2 regions of the Bradyrhizobium sp. USDA 4501 genome follow, and region 2 is predicted to be linked to the other one. Evidence: riboswitches for the same ligand, from Rfam matches in the RefSeq annotation. Region 2 holds a riboswitch; the other holds the start of a gene.
What was found. Region 2 has a riboswitch for S-adenosylmethionine ahead of ACVWZM_RS14870 (O-succinylhomoserine sulfhydrylase). Riboswitches for the same ligand answer to the same signal wherever they lie in the genome.

Region 1: it holds a riboswitch for S-adenosylmethionine, as region 2 does, so the genes downstream of both, metX (homoserine O-acetyltransferase MetX) here and ACVWZM_RS14870 (O-succinylhomoserine sulfhydrylase) in region 2, are expected to answer to the same signal.

Annotation. Positions count from the first base shown of each region.
Region 1 is NZ_JBSSEX010000001.1:5,519,738-5,527,112, forward strand. Features, by position in the region: gene ACVWZM_RS25150 (VOC family protein) at 234-686, opposite strand; gene ACVWZM_RS25155 (prephenate/arogenate dehydrogenase family protein) at 958-1,890, opposite strand; gene hisC (histidinol-phosphate transaminase) at 1,895-2,992, opposite strand; partial or broken gene ACVWZM_RS25165 (chorismate mutase) at 3,092-3,956, opposite strand; SAM riboswitch at 4,131-4,210, shown strand; gene metX (homoserine O-acetyltransferase MetX) at 4,296-5,501, shown strand; gene metW (methionine biosynthesis protein MetW) at 5,498-6,163, shown strand; gene ACVWZM_RS25180 (alpha/beta fold hydrolase) at 6,255-7,127, opposite strand; gene ACVWZM_RS25185 (TIGR02594 family protein) at 7,372-7,375, shown strand, end outside.
Region 2 is NZ_JBSSEX010000001.1:3,229,412-3,236,786, forward strand. Features, by position in the region: gene ACVWZM_RS14860 (hypothetical protein) at 1-465, opposite strand, end outside; gene ACVWZM_RS14865 (2'-deoxycytidine 5'-triphosphate deaminase) at 629-1,735, opposite strand; SAM riboswitch at 1,870-1,949, shown strand; gene ACVWZM_RS14870 (O-succinylhomoserine sulfhydrylase) at 2,026-3,219, shown strand; gene ACVWZM_RS14875 (SDR family NAD(P)-dependent oxidoreductase) at 3,271-4,044, opposite strand; gene pimD (pimeloyl-CoA dehydrogenase small subunit) at 4,172-5,317, opposite strand; gene pimC (pimeloyl-CoA dehydrogenase large subunit) at 5,505-6,695, opposite strand; gene ACVWZM_RS14890 (acetyl-CoA C-acyltransferase) at 6,855-7,375, opposite strand, start outside.

The DNA of each region.
Region 1 (7,375 bases), 2.3 Mb from region 2:
TCCGTCCAATGTCACCCAAGAGTGCCGACTCGGCTATCCGTCAGGGGCGATCAGCCTCCAGCACTCCCTTCAGTCTTGTCTAAAGAATGGCCGGATGATAGCGCGCCCGAGGTCTCGTGATAATGGGGCGGGATATTGGCCCGGGCTAGCCGAAGATCGGGTCCGCTCGGGTCAAAAGCCGACATCATTCCGCGCCGCTTGGGGCAATGCAAACGGCCCTGGCCAGCGTAGTCTCAGGCGTCCCGCTGGACCAACTCGAAGGTGATGCCCTCTGGGCCCTCGAACAGCCGGAGCTTCCGGCTGATGTAGTCCATCTCCTCGCTCAGCATGGTGACACCGTTGGCCACCAGGTGCGCGGTGGCCGCCTCGATGTCGTCGACGCGGAAGGCGAGGTGATTGAAGCCCAGCTTTCGCAGATTGGTCGGGTGCACCCCCGGATCGGTCCCCGGGAGCGGGTCGAACTGAAGCAGCTGGATTTCGAAATCCGCTCCTTCGAGTGCGAGGGTGATGTGCTGCGCTCTCATGGCCGGCATGCCCATGTACCGGGCGGGAACGCCGCCGTCGATGGTCGCGACGTGAGTCTTCTTGAAGCCGAGCAGTGCGAAGAATTCGATCGCCGGGCCGGCATCTGCCACTGCGATAGTCACATGATCCGGACTGAGTATCATCTGATCGCTCCCTGTCATCAGCGACGCGCCGGCTTTCCTGCTGGAGGCTATCAGCTCGCTCCGTCCGCCGGTAGGTGGGTCGGCCCTGCGGCGACACAATCCGACGGGCAACTCCAATTGTAGGATGGGTAGAGCGAAGCGAAACCCATCGATTTAAGCCCGCGGCGCCAATGATGGGTTTCGCTGCATCGTTGCGCGAAGCTGAAACGACGAGTCCCGTCAACCACACCCGCCGCGGAGTATGGGTCCCGGCTTTCGCCGGGACGACGAATGGAAAGAGTCGCCCCGGCTACTTCTCCAAATTCGCATGCGGCCGGCCGAAGTCGGGTGCGGCGGAGTCCTGGCCGGTCTCGACGATGCCGCGGCGGATGGCGCGGGTGCGGGTGAAGTGGTCGAACAGCGCTTCGCCGTCGCCGCGCCGGATCGCGCGGGTCAGCTTCGACAGATCCTCGTTGAAGGTGCCGAGCATCTCGAGCACGGCGTCCTTGTTGGCGAGGAATACGTCGCGCCACATCGTCGGGTCCGAGGCCGCGATGCGGGTGAAGTCGCGGAAGCCGCCGGCGGAGAATTTGATGACCTCGGATTCCGTCACCTGCGCCAGCTCGTCGGCGGTGCCGACGATGGTGTAGGCGATCAGATGCGGCAAATGGCTGGTAATCGCGAGCACGAGGTCATGATGGTCGGGCGTCATGATCTCGACCTTGGCGCCGAGCGCGGCCCAGAACGTGCGCAGCCGGTCGGTCGCCGCGGGATCGGTGCCTTCGGGCGGGGTGAGGATGCACCAGCGGTTGATGAACAACTCGGCGAAGCCGGAATCCGGCCCCGAATGCTCGGTGCCGGCCACCGGATGCGCCGGGACGAAGTGGACGCCGTCAGGCAGATGCGGCGCCATGTCCTTGACGACGGCGCCCTTCACCGAGCCGACGTCGGAGATGATCGCGCCGGGCTTCAGATGCGGCGCGATCTCAGCGGCGACCGGGCCGCAGGCGCCGACCGGGATGCAGAGGATGACGAGGTCGGCGTCCTTCACCGCCTCGATGTTGGTCTCGACGACGCGATCGACGATGCCGAGTTCGGCGACGCGCGCACGCGTCTTCTCCGAGCGCGCGGTGGTCACGATCTCGCCGACCAGCCCTTGCGCGCGCGCGCCGCGCGCGATCGAGCCGCCGATCAGGCCGAAGCCGATCAGCGCGATGCGTTGGAAGAGCGGGGCGGTGGTCACGATGTCACTTTCCGGCCAGGAAGTCGCGCAGCCCCTCGACCACGAGGCGGTTGGCCTCCTCGGTGCCAATGGTCATGCGCAGCGCATGCGGCAGCTTGTAATTGTTGAGTGCGCGCAGCACGAGGCCGCGCCGTGTGAGATAGGCGTCGGCTTCCGCCGCGGTCTTGCCCTTGTCGGTCGGGAAATGGATCAGCACGAAATTGGCGACGCTCGGCGTCACCTTCAGCCCGAGCTTGCCGATCTCCTCGGTCAGCCAGTTGCGCCATTGTTCGGTGTGGGTTCGCGACATCTGCACATGCGCCGAGTCCTCGATCGCCGCCACCGCCGCCAGCATCGCCGGCGTCGTGACGTTGAACGGACCGCGGATACGGTTGCAGGCATCGACGATATGCGCCGGCCCGAACATCCAGCCGATCCGCAGCGCCGCAAGGCCGTGGATCTTCGAGAAGGTGTGCGTCACCACCGTGTTGTCCGTGGTCGCGACCAGCTCGATGCCGAGCTCGTAGTCGTTGCGCGAGACGTAGTCGGCATAGGCGGCGTCGAGCACCAGCAGCACATGCGACGGCAGCGCGGCGCGCAGCCGTTTGACCTCGTCGAACGGGATGTAGGTGCCGGTCGGATTGTTCGGGTTGGCGAGCCAGACCAGTTTCGTGCGCGGCGTCACCACCTTGAGTATGGCGTCGACGTCGGCCGTGAAATTGGTCTCGGCCGCGATCACGTTCCTGGCGCCGTTCGCCATGGTGGCGATCGGGTAAACCAGGAAGCCGTGGGTGGTCGAGATCGCCTCGTCGCCGGGCGCGAGATAGGTGTGCGCCAGCAGGTTGAGGATTTCGTCGGAGCCGGCGCCGCAAATGATGCGGTCGGGATCGAGCCCGTAGGCGCGGCCGATCGCCTCGCGCAGCACGCGCGAGGTGCCTTCCGGATAGTCCTCGAGATGGTCAGCCGCCGCCTTGTAGGCCGCGATCGCCTTCGGAGACGGCCCGAACGGCGTCTCGTTGGCGGACAGCTTGAACACTTTGCGGCCCGGTTCCGGCACCGGGCTCTTGCCGGGCGTGTAGGGCGCAATATCGAGGATGCCGGGGTTCGGCACGGGGCGGGACATCATCAACTCCGAACAGAGCGTTTTCGAGCGAAGTGGATACCGGTTCGCGTGAAGAAAACGCGTCAAAACAAAAGCCTGGACGGGCGGCTGGCTCTTACTTCAGGTCCTGGCCGATCCGTTAGAGGGCACCGTATAGCGCGTTGCGTGGCTGCCGACGAGGGCCGACGAGCGGACCGAGGCGCCGGCCTTGATCAGGGCGAGCTTGATGGCCTCGAAACCCTTGTTCTTAAGGTCCTTGTCCGGTGACCGAGACCAGGAGCGCCGCGCCGTCGAAAGCGGTGTCGGGGACCGCGACGATCTCGGCGAGCGGCGCAAGCGCCCGGGCGACATCGGCGTTCCAGCCGGAGACGCGCACGCTCCAGGTCTGCACTTCGGTGACCATGGCGTCGTCGGCGACCCGCGAGATCACGAACACCGGCAGCGCGGCGGGATGGTCGGCGCGTTCGAGGAACGGCAGCCGCGCGATGATCTTCGGCGCGCCACTGGCCTCGAGCGCATTCCACCACGGCGTACGGCTTGCGATCGCGGAGACCAGCGCGAGGTCGCCCTTCGACTTCGCCACCGCCTCGACCGCGGCCTGTGCGCTGAAATGCGACACGTAAGGCACCACGAAGCCGAAGTGAAACCGCGCCGAGTCGCGCATGGCCGACTCGCCGACCGAAACGTCGGCATGCACCGCGAACGGCGCCTGCACATAGGTGAAGGTCGAGATGATGACGCGCCAGATGCTCTCGATGGTGTCGAGCGGCAGGATGCCGCGATGACGCCGCACCAGCTCGCGCATCATGCTGGCCTCGCGTGCCGGGCGGAATGCCGAGCCGACCTCCTGGGTCTTCTTGACCTGGATCAGGCGGTCGATGATGTCGCCGCGCGCCATCAACAGGCGGTGTACCTGCTCGTCGATCGCATCGATCTCCTTGCGCAGATCCTGCAGCGAGGGCGGCGACGGGGGTGGGTTGGACATGCTCTCAAACCTTGTCGTCGGGGCGGCCCGGTGCCGCGTCGGACAGGGTCCCTGATTAGGAAAGACGGGCAGCGAAAGCAAAGAGAAACGTCGCAGGCGTGCCTTGCGCATTCGGTTAACCAATTGGCCGTGGGCAGGGCTGTCTTGACGGCGGGGGGCGTGGGGACTACGTTCCCTGCGTCCCGTGGTCATTTGAGCCGGCCGGCTTGCAGCCACGTTAAACAACTCGCTAAACAGGCCGGGGACCTTATCAGCTCCCGGCCGAACCTTTGTTCAGGCCGGGTTTTTTATTGGCCTGAGGTCCGTCGAGCCCTCCCGCGCGGAGGCAGGGTCGCCTAGATGAGCAACGTGCGTCCGATACCGAGCCCACAAACCCCGAGCGATGATCGCGCCCATGAGGCCGACCATCCGTCGTCATTGGTGGCGAAGTTCGGGATGGACCAGCCGCTCAAGCTCGATTGCGGCGTCGATCTCGCACCATTCCAGATCGCCTACCAGACCTATGGCGAGCTCAATGCCGACCGCTCCAACGCGATCCTGGTCTGCCACGCGCTGACCGGCGATCAGCATGTCAACAACATCCATCCCGTCACTGGCAAGCCCGGCTGGTGGGAGACCATGGTCGGCATCGGCCGGCCGATCGATCCCGACAAGTACTTCATCATCTGCTCCAATGTGATCGGCGGCTGCATGGGCTCGACCGGCCCTGCGTCGTTGAACCCCGCGACCGGCAAGGTGTGGGGACTCGATTTCCCGATCATCACCATTCCCGACATGGTGCGTGCGCAGGCGATGCTGATCGATCGTCTCGGCATCACGACGCTGTTCTGCGTGGTCGGCGGCTCGATGGGCGGCATGCAGGTCCTGCAATGGACCACGGCCTATCCGGAGCGCGTGTTCTCGACGCTCGCGATCGCCTGCTCGACGCGCCACTCGGCGCAGAACATCGCGTTCCACGAGCTCGGCCGCCAGGCCGTGATGGCCGATCCGGACTGGCGCGGCGGCCGCTATGTCGACGAGGACACCCATCCGCATCGCGGGCTCGCCGTGGCGCGGATGGCCGCGCACATCACCTATCTCTCGGACGCCGCGCTGCATCGCAAGTTCGGACGGCGGATGCAGGACCGCGAGCTGCCGACCTTCTCGTTCGATGCGGATTTTCAGGTCGAGAGCTATCTGCGCTACCAGGGCTCGTCCTTTGTCGAGCGCTTCGACGCCAACTCCTATCTCTATCTGACCCGCGCGATGGACTATTTCGACATCGCCGCCGACCACAACGGCGTGCTGGCGAAGGCGTTCACCGGCATCCAGACCCGGTTCTGCGTGGTGTCGTTCACCAGCGACTGGCTGTTTCCGACCTCGGAATCGCGCGCGCTGGTGCATGCGCTGAACGCGTCGAGCGCGCGGGTGTCGTTCGCCGAGATCGAGACCGACAAGGGGCACGACGCCTTCCTGCTCGACGTGCCCGAATTCCTCGAGATCTCCCGTGCCTTCCTGCTGGCCGCAGCCAAGGCGCGCGGACTGAAGGACGGCGGCCGGTCATGAGCATGCAGCAGACATTGCCCTTGCCGGGTATCGCGCCGGAGCGGACCGGCGGCTATCGCACCGATCATCTGTTGGTCGCCGACATGGTGCGGCCGGGCTCGCGCGTGCTCGATGTCGGCTGCGGCGACGGCGAATTGCTGCAACTGCTGGAAAGCCGCGGCATCGACGGCCGCGGCATCGAGCTGTCGCGCGAGGGTGTCAATGGCTGCGTCGCCAAGGGGCTCGCGGTGGTGCAGGGCGATGCCGACACCGACCTCGTCAATTATCCGGATGATGCGTTCGACTACGTGATCCTATCGCAGACCTTGCAGGCGACGCGGCAGCCCAAGGTGGTGCTGGAAAATCTGCTGCGGATCGGCCAGCGCGCCATCGTCTCGTTTCCAAATTTCGGGTTCTGGAAGATGCGGCTGCAGCTGTTGATCGGGGGCCACATGCCGCGCACCGAGAATTTGCCGGCGAGCTGGTACGACACCTCGAACATTCATTTCTGCACCATCAAGGATTTCGTGCAGCTCTGCGAGGAGATCAACGTCAAGATGGAGCGCGCGGTGGCGCTCGATCTCTACGGCCGTCCGGTGCCGCTCAACCTGCCGTGGTGGGTGTGGAACATGTTCGGCGAGCAGGGTGTGTTCCTGCTCAGCAGGGGTGGGCAGGGGAAGTGACGTCATGGCGTCATTCCGGGGCACGCGAAGCGTGAACCCGGAATCTCGAGATTCCGGGTTCGGTGCTGCGCATCGCCCCGGAATGACAGGACTACACCGGCGCCGCCACCAGCGACCGCGGATCGCGTACCGGCCAGCGGCCGGCCTCGACCAGCGCGATGAAGCGCTCGACCATCTCGTTGAACAGCGCCGGCTCCTCGAGGTTGAGCACGTGGCCCGACTTCGGGAAGAACGAGAGGCCGGCGGCCGGCAGATGCTGCTTCAGGAACATGCTGGGCGCGATGCAATTGTCGTCCTCGTCGCCGCACAGGATCAGCGCCGGCGTCGCGGCGCGCTTGATGGCGTCGGTCATGGTGTAGATCGAGGGCCTGCCGCCCTGGAAGCTGCGCATCGTGTTGGCTGAGCCCCTGGCGTTGTGGCGAGCGAGCGCGGCGTAGAAATCGGCGTGGCCGCGCGGATCCTTGACCAGGAACGGAATCCGGCTCGGCGCTTCGCGCGTCACCTTGGCGACCTCGACCGCGCCGATGCTCTCATATTGCTCGGCATTGGCGCGGCACTGCGCGCGGAAGGCATCGAGATTCTCGAGGCTCGAGCCGGAGCCGACCGCGGCCAGCGTCATCGACAGCGCGCGCTCCGGCGCGTTGAGGGCGACCTGCAGCGACGAATAGGAGCCCATCGAGAGTCCGACGAAATGCGCCCTGGCGATGCCGAGATGGTCGAGCACGGCGAGCGCGTCGGTATAGAAGTGCTGGTAGGTGTAGACGTCGGCACTCGCAGGCACGTCGGACGGCGTGTAGCCGCGCGCCGAATAGGCGATGCAGCGGTGGCCGCGCGCGAAATAGCGCATCTGCGGCTCCCAATTGGTGTGATCCGCGGCGAACTCGTGCAGGAAGATGATCGGGGTTCCGCTGCCGGCCTCTTCGAAATGGAGGCGGACATGATCTTTCGTCGTGGCGTAGGGCATTGAAATTCTCCTCTCGTTGGCCGCCCCCAGATTTGCAGTTAATTTTCAAGGCCGCAATGCGGCAGTTCCGGTTCCTTTCTCGTCATCGAATCATCGCGGAAATGACCAAGAAATTGGTCCCGCAGTGCCGCATGAAATCTTCCTCGCGCCATCCCGATTTTCAAAACAACCGCCGTGTTCCCTTGAGTGTTTCCTTGGGAACGCGACGGGGAATTGGGGGGTGTTACAGAGGATCTAGTGAAGTATGG
Region 2 (7,375 bases):
GTCGACACTCTGCTTGGTGCAGACGAAGCCGAGCCGCAAGTCCCCGAGCGCGACACCGTTGTTGGCGTGCCAGCCGCGCAGCATCGCGCGCGAGACCTCACCGGGCACGCCGCAGATCGCCGTGCCCTTCCAGATCCAGCGCGGCGGCGGATAGCGGATCCAGGCCTTGCGGTCGGTCTCGTACATGTATTCGACATGCACGCCGCCGATCCAGTTGGAAAGATAATGATACTGCGCGGCCGCGACCGCCGGCGGCAGGCTGTCGAGGCCGAGCTTCTTCAAGCCGGGCAGGAAGCGCTCCTGCTGCTGGCGACGAAACACGCGGAAGACGAACTCGGCGGCATCAGCCGTGCCGCGCCGCGTGACGACGGTGAGGATCAGCCCGGTGAAGAAGGCGTGATAGAGATCGGCGACGCTGCGCCACTTCCGCCATTGCGTTTCGCGCGCGTCCTGCTCTCCGGTCATGTCTGCTCCCGCTGTTCTTGTTGGCGAGATAAAGCCTCGCGCGCGCAATCGTAGCCCGGATGCAGCGAAGCGCAATCCGGGGCGGCTCAATGCGCGTATGCAGCGCCCCGGATTTCGCTAGCGCTTCATCCGGGCTACGGAATTACACGCGCGCGAAACGGAATTACACGCGAAAATGCTTGGAGAGCTTCAGGCCCTGCGCCTGATAGTTCGAGCCGATGCGCTGGCCGTACAGCGCGTCGGGGCGCTCGAGCATCCGCTCATAGACGAGGCGGCCGACGATCTGGCCATGCTCGAGGATGAACGGCACCTCGCGCGAGCGCACCTCCAGCACGGCGCGCGCCCCCTTTCCGCCGGCGCCGGCATAGCCGAAGCCGGGATCGAAGAAGCCGGCATAATGGACGCGGAATTCGCCGACCAGCGGATCGAACGGCACCATCTCCGCGGCGTAGTCCGGCGGCACCTGCACCGCCTCTTTCGACGCCAGGATGTAGAACTCGCCGGGATCGAGGATGAGACTGCCGTCGGGCCGGGCCTTGATCGGCTCCCAGAAGTCGTCGACAGCATAGCCGCCGCGGCGATCGACATCGACCACGCCGGTATGGCGCTTGGCGCGATAGCCGACGAAGCCGCCCGAGCTCTCGCCGGAGAGATCGACCGAGAGCGCGACGCCATGGGTGAGATCGGCATTGGCGGCGTCGACCAGCCGCTCGGCGGCATGCAGCGCATCGAGCTCGTCGGCGGTCAGCGTCGCCTCGCCGATCCGGAAGCGGACCTGGCTGAGCCGCGAACCCTCGCGCAGCAGCACGGGAAACGTCTTCGGGCTGATCTCGGCGTAGAGCGGGCCGTGATAGCCGGCGCCGATCATGTCGAAGCGGCGGGTGCCGTCGGCGATCACGCGGGTGAAGACGTCGAGCCGTCCGGTCGAGCTCTTCGGGTTGGCCGCGGCCACGATCTCCGGCGGCAGCGCCAGGCTCTCCAGCAGCGGCACGATGTAGACGCAGTTGGTCTCCAGCACCGCGCCGTCGGACAGATCGATCTCGTGCAGCTTCAGCTGGTCGATCCGCTCGGCGACGGTGGCATCGGGCCCCGGCAGGAAGCTGGCGCGGACGCGGTAGGCAATGTCGCCGAGGCGGAGATCGAGGCTGGCCGGCTGGATCTGGCTCTCGACGAAGTCATAGGCGGGCAGAATGAGGCCGGCCTCCGCCATCTCCGCGATCATGCGGTCGGGCAGGATTCCGTTGGATTCATCTTCCAGCGTGAACGACACGATGCGGTCCCTCGGCGATCCCTTGAGATGACTCAAAAATCATACTCCAGGCGGCCATCAAGCCCCAAAATATGGGCTTTTACGGGTTATCCGATGACCGTCTTGACGGAAAGGGCGCGAGGGAATATCAGCTGCACTTATCCCGTGGTGATTTGAGCCGGCCGGCTTGCAGCCACGTTAAATAAGTCGCTAAACAGGCCGGGGACAGTGTGATCCCGGCTTGTGGAGGTTGCTCCAGGCCGGTTTTTTTGTGGCCAGTTTCCAGGGGAAATGGCCACCTCGGAGGTCACATGTCTGAATCTGAAACCACGGCCCGCTTTCGTCCCGAAACCCGTCTCGTCCATGGCGGTACGCTGCGCTCGCAATTCGGGGAGACGTCGGAAGGGCTGTTTCTCACCCAGGGCTACGTCTACGACACCGCCGAGCAATGCGAGGCGCGCTTCAAGGGCCAGGACCCCGGCTTCATCTATTCGCGCTATTCCAACCCGACCATTGCGATGTTCGAGCGCCGCATGATCGAGCTCGAGGGCGCGGAAGCCGCGCGCTCGACCGCGACCGGCATGGCCGCGGTGACCACCGCGATCCTCGCCCCGCTGAAGGCCGGCGATCATGTGGTGGCCTCGAAGGCCCTGTTCGGCTCCTGCCTCTACGTGGTGCAGGACCTGTTGCCGCGCTACGGCATCGAGACGACGCTGGTCGACGGCCTCGATCTCGACCAGTGGCAGCGCGCATTGCGGCCGAACACCAAGACCTTCTTCCTGGAGAGCCCGACCAATCCGACGCTCGACGTGCTCGACATCGGCGCGATCGCAGAGATCGCGCATAGCGGCGGCGCCCGGCTGATCGTCGACAACGTGTTCGCGACGCCGATCTGGCAGAGCCCGCTGTCGCTCGGCGCCGACGTCGTGGTCTATTCCGCGACCAAGCATATCGACGGCCAGGGCCGCTGCCTCGGCGGCGTCATCCTGTCGTCGGAGGCCTTCATCGCCGAGCACATCCACAATTTCATGCGCCAGACCGGGCCGTCGCTGTCGCCGTTCAACGCCTGGGTGCTGCTGAAGGGGCTGGAGACGCTCGGCGTCCGCGTCCGCGCCCAGACCGAGAACGCGGCGAAGATCGCCGAGGCGCTGGCCAAGCATCCGAAGATCACGCGGCTGGTTTATCCGGGCCGCCCCGATCATCCGCAGGCCGAGACGGTGAAGAAGCAGATGGGCGCCGGCTCGACGCTGGTCGGCTTCGAGGTGAAGGACGGCAAGGCCGGCGCCTTCCGCTGCCTCAACGCGCTGAAGATCTCGCGCATCTCCAACAATCTCGGCGATGCCAAGAGCCTAGTCACGCATCCCGCGACCACGACGCATCAGCGCCTGGCGCCGGAGGCCCGCGCCGAACTTGGTATCAGCGAAGGTTTCATTCGCTTCTCGGCCGGGCTCGAGCATCCCGACGACCTGATCGAGGATTTTGAGCGCGCGCTGGAGCAGGTTTGAAGCAACGCGTCATGGCCGGGCTTGCCCGGCCATGACGGCTTCTCTTGAAGATTAAGTCGCAGCCGTCGTGACGCCGCCGTCGACCACGATGGTTTGGCCGGTCATGAAGGTCGACGCGTCGGAAGCGAGATAGGCCACAGCGCCTGCGATCTCGTCGGGCTCGCCGATGCGGCGGAGCGGCGTCGATGCGGTGCGGCGCTTCAGATTGTCCGGGTCCTCCCACAGCGCGCGGGCGAAATCGGTCTTCACCAGGCCCGGCGCCACGCAATTGACGCGCACGCCCTTCGGGCCCCACTCGCCGGCGAGGCTGCGGCACAGTGCGAAGTCGGCCGCCTTGGAGATGCCGTAGGCGCCGATCACCGTAGAACCCCGAAGTCCGCCGATCGAGGAGATGATCACGACCGAGCCCTTGCCGCGCTCGGCCATCTGCGGGATCGCCAGTGCGGACAGCCAGATGTTGCTCTTGACGTTGGAGCCCATGATCTTGTCGAAGGCCTCGTCGGTGATGTCGAGCAGCGGGCCGTAATAGGGATTGACCGCGGCGTTGCAGACCAGGATGTCGATCTTGCCGTAATGCTTGATCGTCCCCGAGACCAGCGCCTCGACCTCGTTGCGGCGCGCGATGTTGCAGGGGATGACGAGCGCATCGCCGCCCGCGTTCTTGATGCCGTCGGCGACTTCCTGGCAAGCATCCGCCTTGCGCGAGGAGATCACGACCTTGGCGCCGAGTTTTGCCAAAAGCTCCGCCGATGCGCGGCCGATGCCGCGGCTCGAGCCGGTGATGACCGCGACCTGGCCGGTGAGATCGAACGGGGTGTTTTTCATTGTTGTTGTTTCCCTGTTAGTTGCACGTCATTCCGGGGCGCGACGCAGTCGCGAACCCGGAATCCAGAAGTTGTGGCGCGAGATTCCGGGTTCTCGCTTCGCGAGCCCCGGAATGACGCCTGTGTGGTTACGCCAGCAGCCCACCGCCCTCGCTGACGCGGCGGAGGTGGTAGTCGGTGTCGCCGAGGGTGTTCTCGATCATGGTCAGCCGCTTGAAGTAGTGGCCGATCTTGGCTTCCATGGTCATGCCGATGCCGCCATGAAGCTGGATCGACTGCTGGCCGACGAACTTCAGGGACTTGCCGACCTGCACCTTGGCGGCGGCGACCGCCGACGCACGCTCCTTGGCATCGTCGAAGTCCGACGCCATGGTGGCGAACATCGACATGCTGCGGGCCTGCTCCAGCGCCACGAACATGTCGGCGGCACGGTGCTGCAGGCTCTGGAACGAGCCGATCGCAACGCCGAACTGCTTGCGGGTCTTGATGTACTCGACCGTCTCCTTCAGCGACTCGTCCATCGCGCCGACCGCTTCCGCGCACAGCGCAATGCGGGCTTCGTCGGCGACGCGCTCGATCAGGGGCAGGCCGTTCTCGGGATCGCCGATCGCAGCGTCAGCACCGACCTCGACATTGGTGAAGGTGATGTCGGCCGCGTGCAGGCCGTCTTGGGTCGGATAGCCCTTCCTGGTGACGCCCTTGGCATCCGCTGGGACCAGGAACACGCCGATGCCGGTCTTGTCGCGCTGGCCGCCCTTGGTGCGCGCGGTCACGATCAGCGTGTCGGCGTTCTCGCCGTTGAGCACCACGAACTTCTCGCCGTCGATCACCCAGCCGTCGCCCTTCTTCTTCGCGCTGGTGACGACGTCGAAGAGGTCATAGCGCGAGTTCTTCTCGAGCTGGGCGAAGCCAAAGGTCCTGCTGCCGTCGATGATGCCGGGAATGTACTTGGCCTTCTGCTCGGCCGAGCCACCATGGCGCAGGAAACTGCCGGCGACCACGACGGTGGCGAGATAAGGCTCGACCACCAGCGCCTTGCCGAGCGCTTCCATCACGATCATGGTCTCGACCGCGCCGGCGCCAAAGCCGCCGTCGGTCTCCGCGAAGGGCAGACCAAGCAGGCCCTGCTCGGCGAGCTTGCTCCAGAGCGCTTTGCTCCAGCCGCCCTTCTCCTTCATGTACTTCTTGCGCGCATCGAAGTCGTAGGCATCCGCCAGCAACCCGTCGACGCTCTCCTTGAGAAGCCGCTGCTCCTCGGACAGATCAAAATCCATGTTCGTTCCCTTAACTAACTGATCGTTGTTCAAGCCGGAGCCTCTTCACCTCGCCCCGCTTGCGGGGAGAGGTCGGATCGCGAAGCGATCCGGGTGAGGGGGTACAGGTCTCTCGGCAGTCGTTGCTCGGAGAGATGCCCCTCACCCCAACCCTCTCCCCGCGAAGAGCGGGGAGAGGGAGAGGAAACTACAGTCCCAGCACCGCCTTGCTGATGATGTTGCGCTGGATCTCGTTGGAGCCGCCGTAGATCGAAACCTTGCGGTTGTTGAAGTAGCTCGGCGCGATCTGCGCGGTCCAATCCATGCTCTCGTTGGAACCGGCATCGCCGTGCTCGTCATAGGGCGCGGCGAACGGACCGATGATCTCCATCAACAGCTCGGTCGTGGTCTGCTGGATCTCCGAGCCCTTGATCTTGAGCACCGAGGACGCCGGATTGGGCTTGCCCTTGCCGTGCTTGCCCTCGTCGGCGACGACGCGGAGCTGGGTGAGCTCGAGCGCCTTCAGCTCGATCTCGCAGGCAGTGAGCTTCTCGCGGAACGCCGGATCCTCGATCACCGGACGGCCGCCGGCCTCGACCTTGGAGGCCAGCGCGCGGATGCGGCGCAGCCGCTCCTTCGACACGCCGACCCGGGCGATGCCGGTGCGCTCATTGCCGAGCAGGAATTTTGCGTAATCCCAGCCCTTGTTCTCTTCGCCGATCAGGTTCTCGTAGGGCACCTCGACGTCGTCGAAGAACACCTCGTTGACCTCGTGTCCGCCGTCGATGGTCTGGATCGGACGCACGGTGACGCCCTTCGACTTCATGCTGAACACGATGAAGGAGATGCCCATCTGCTTCTTCGCGGCCGGATCGGTGCGGCAGAGGCAGAAGATCATGTCGGCGTGCTGGGCGAGCGTGGTCCAGGTCTTCTGGCCGTTGATGATCCACTTGTCGCCACGGCGCTCGGCCTTGGTCTTCAGCGACGCGAGGTCCGAACCCGAGCCCGGCTCCGAGAAGCCCTGGCACCACCAGTCGTCGACATTGGCGATGCGCGGCAGATATTCCTTCTTCTGCTTCTCGTTGCCGAAGGTGTAGATCACCGGGCCGACCATGCTGACGCCGAAGGCGAGCGGCTGCGGCGCCGGATAGGACTGCAGCTCCTCGTTGAAGATGTAGTGCTGCACGGTGCTCCAGCCGGTGCCGCCATATTCCTTCGGCCAGTGGGTGACGCCCCAGCCCTTCTTGTTGAGGATGCGCCACCAGGTGACCATCTCGTCCTTCGACAGATGGCGGCCTTCCTGCAGCTTGCGCCGGGTCTCCGGCGGCACGTTGTTCTTGAAGAACTCCCGCACCTCCTCGCGAAACGCTATCTCTTCCTTGGTGAAAGCGAGATCCATCGGATCCTCCTTTTGAAATTCAACTGCTTCTTTCCTGGTCGTCCCGGCGAAGGCCGGGACCCATAACCACCGGCTTTCGTGTTTGACAACGCCGGCTGCCGCATGTGCCCAAAGAGAAGCCGCGGCGTATGGGTCCCGGCCTTCGCCGGGACGACAATCCTACTGCAACACCTCGAACAGGCCGGCCGCGCCCATGCCGCCACCGACGCACATGGTGACGACTGCGTATTTGGCCTTGCGGCGGCGGCCCTCGATCAGCGCGTGGCCGGTGAGCCGCGCACCCGACATGCCGTAGGGGTGGCCGACCGAAATCGCGCCGCCATTGACGTTGATCTTCTCCGGATCGATGCCGAGCTTGTCGCGGCAATAGAGCACCTGCACCGCGAAGGCCTCGTTGAGCTCCCAGAGATCGATGTCGTCGACCTTGAGGCCATGGCGCTTCAGCAGCCGCGGCACCGCGAACACCGGACCGATGCCCATCTCGTCCGGCTCGCAGCCGGCGGAGACGAAGCCGCGGAAGATCCCGAGCGGCTTCAGCCCGCGCTTGGCGGCTTCCTTGTCGCTCATGATCACGGAGGCGCTGGCGCCGTCCGAGAGCTGGCTGGCATTGCCGGCGGTGATGGTGAAGCCCTCGCCGCGCACCGGCTTGAGGCTGGCAAGCCCTTCGGCCGTGGTCTCCG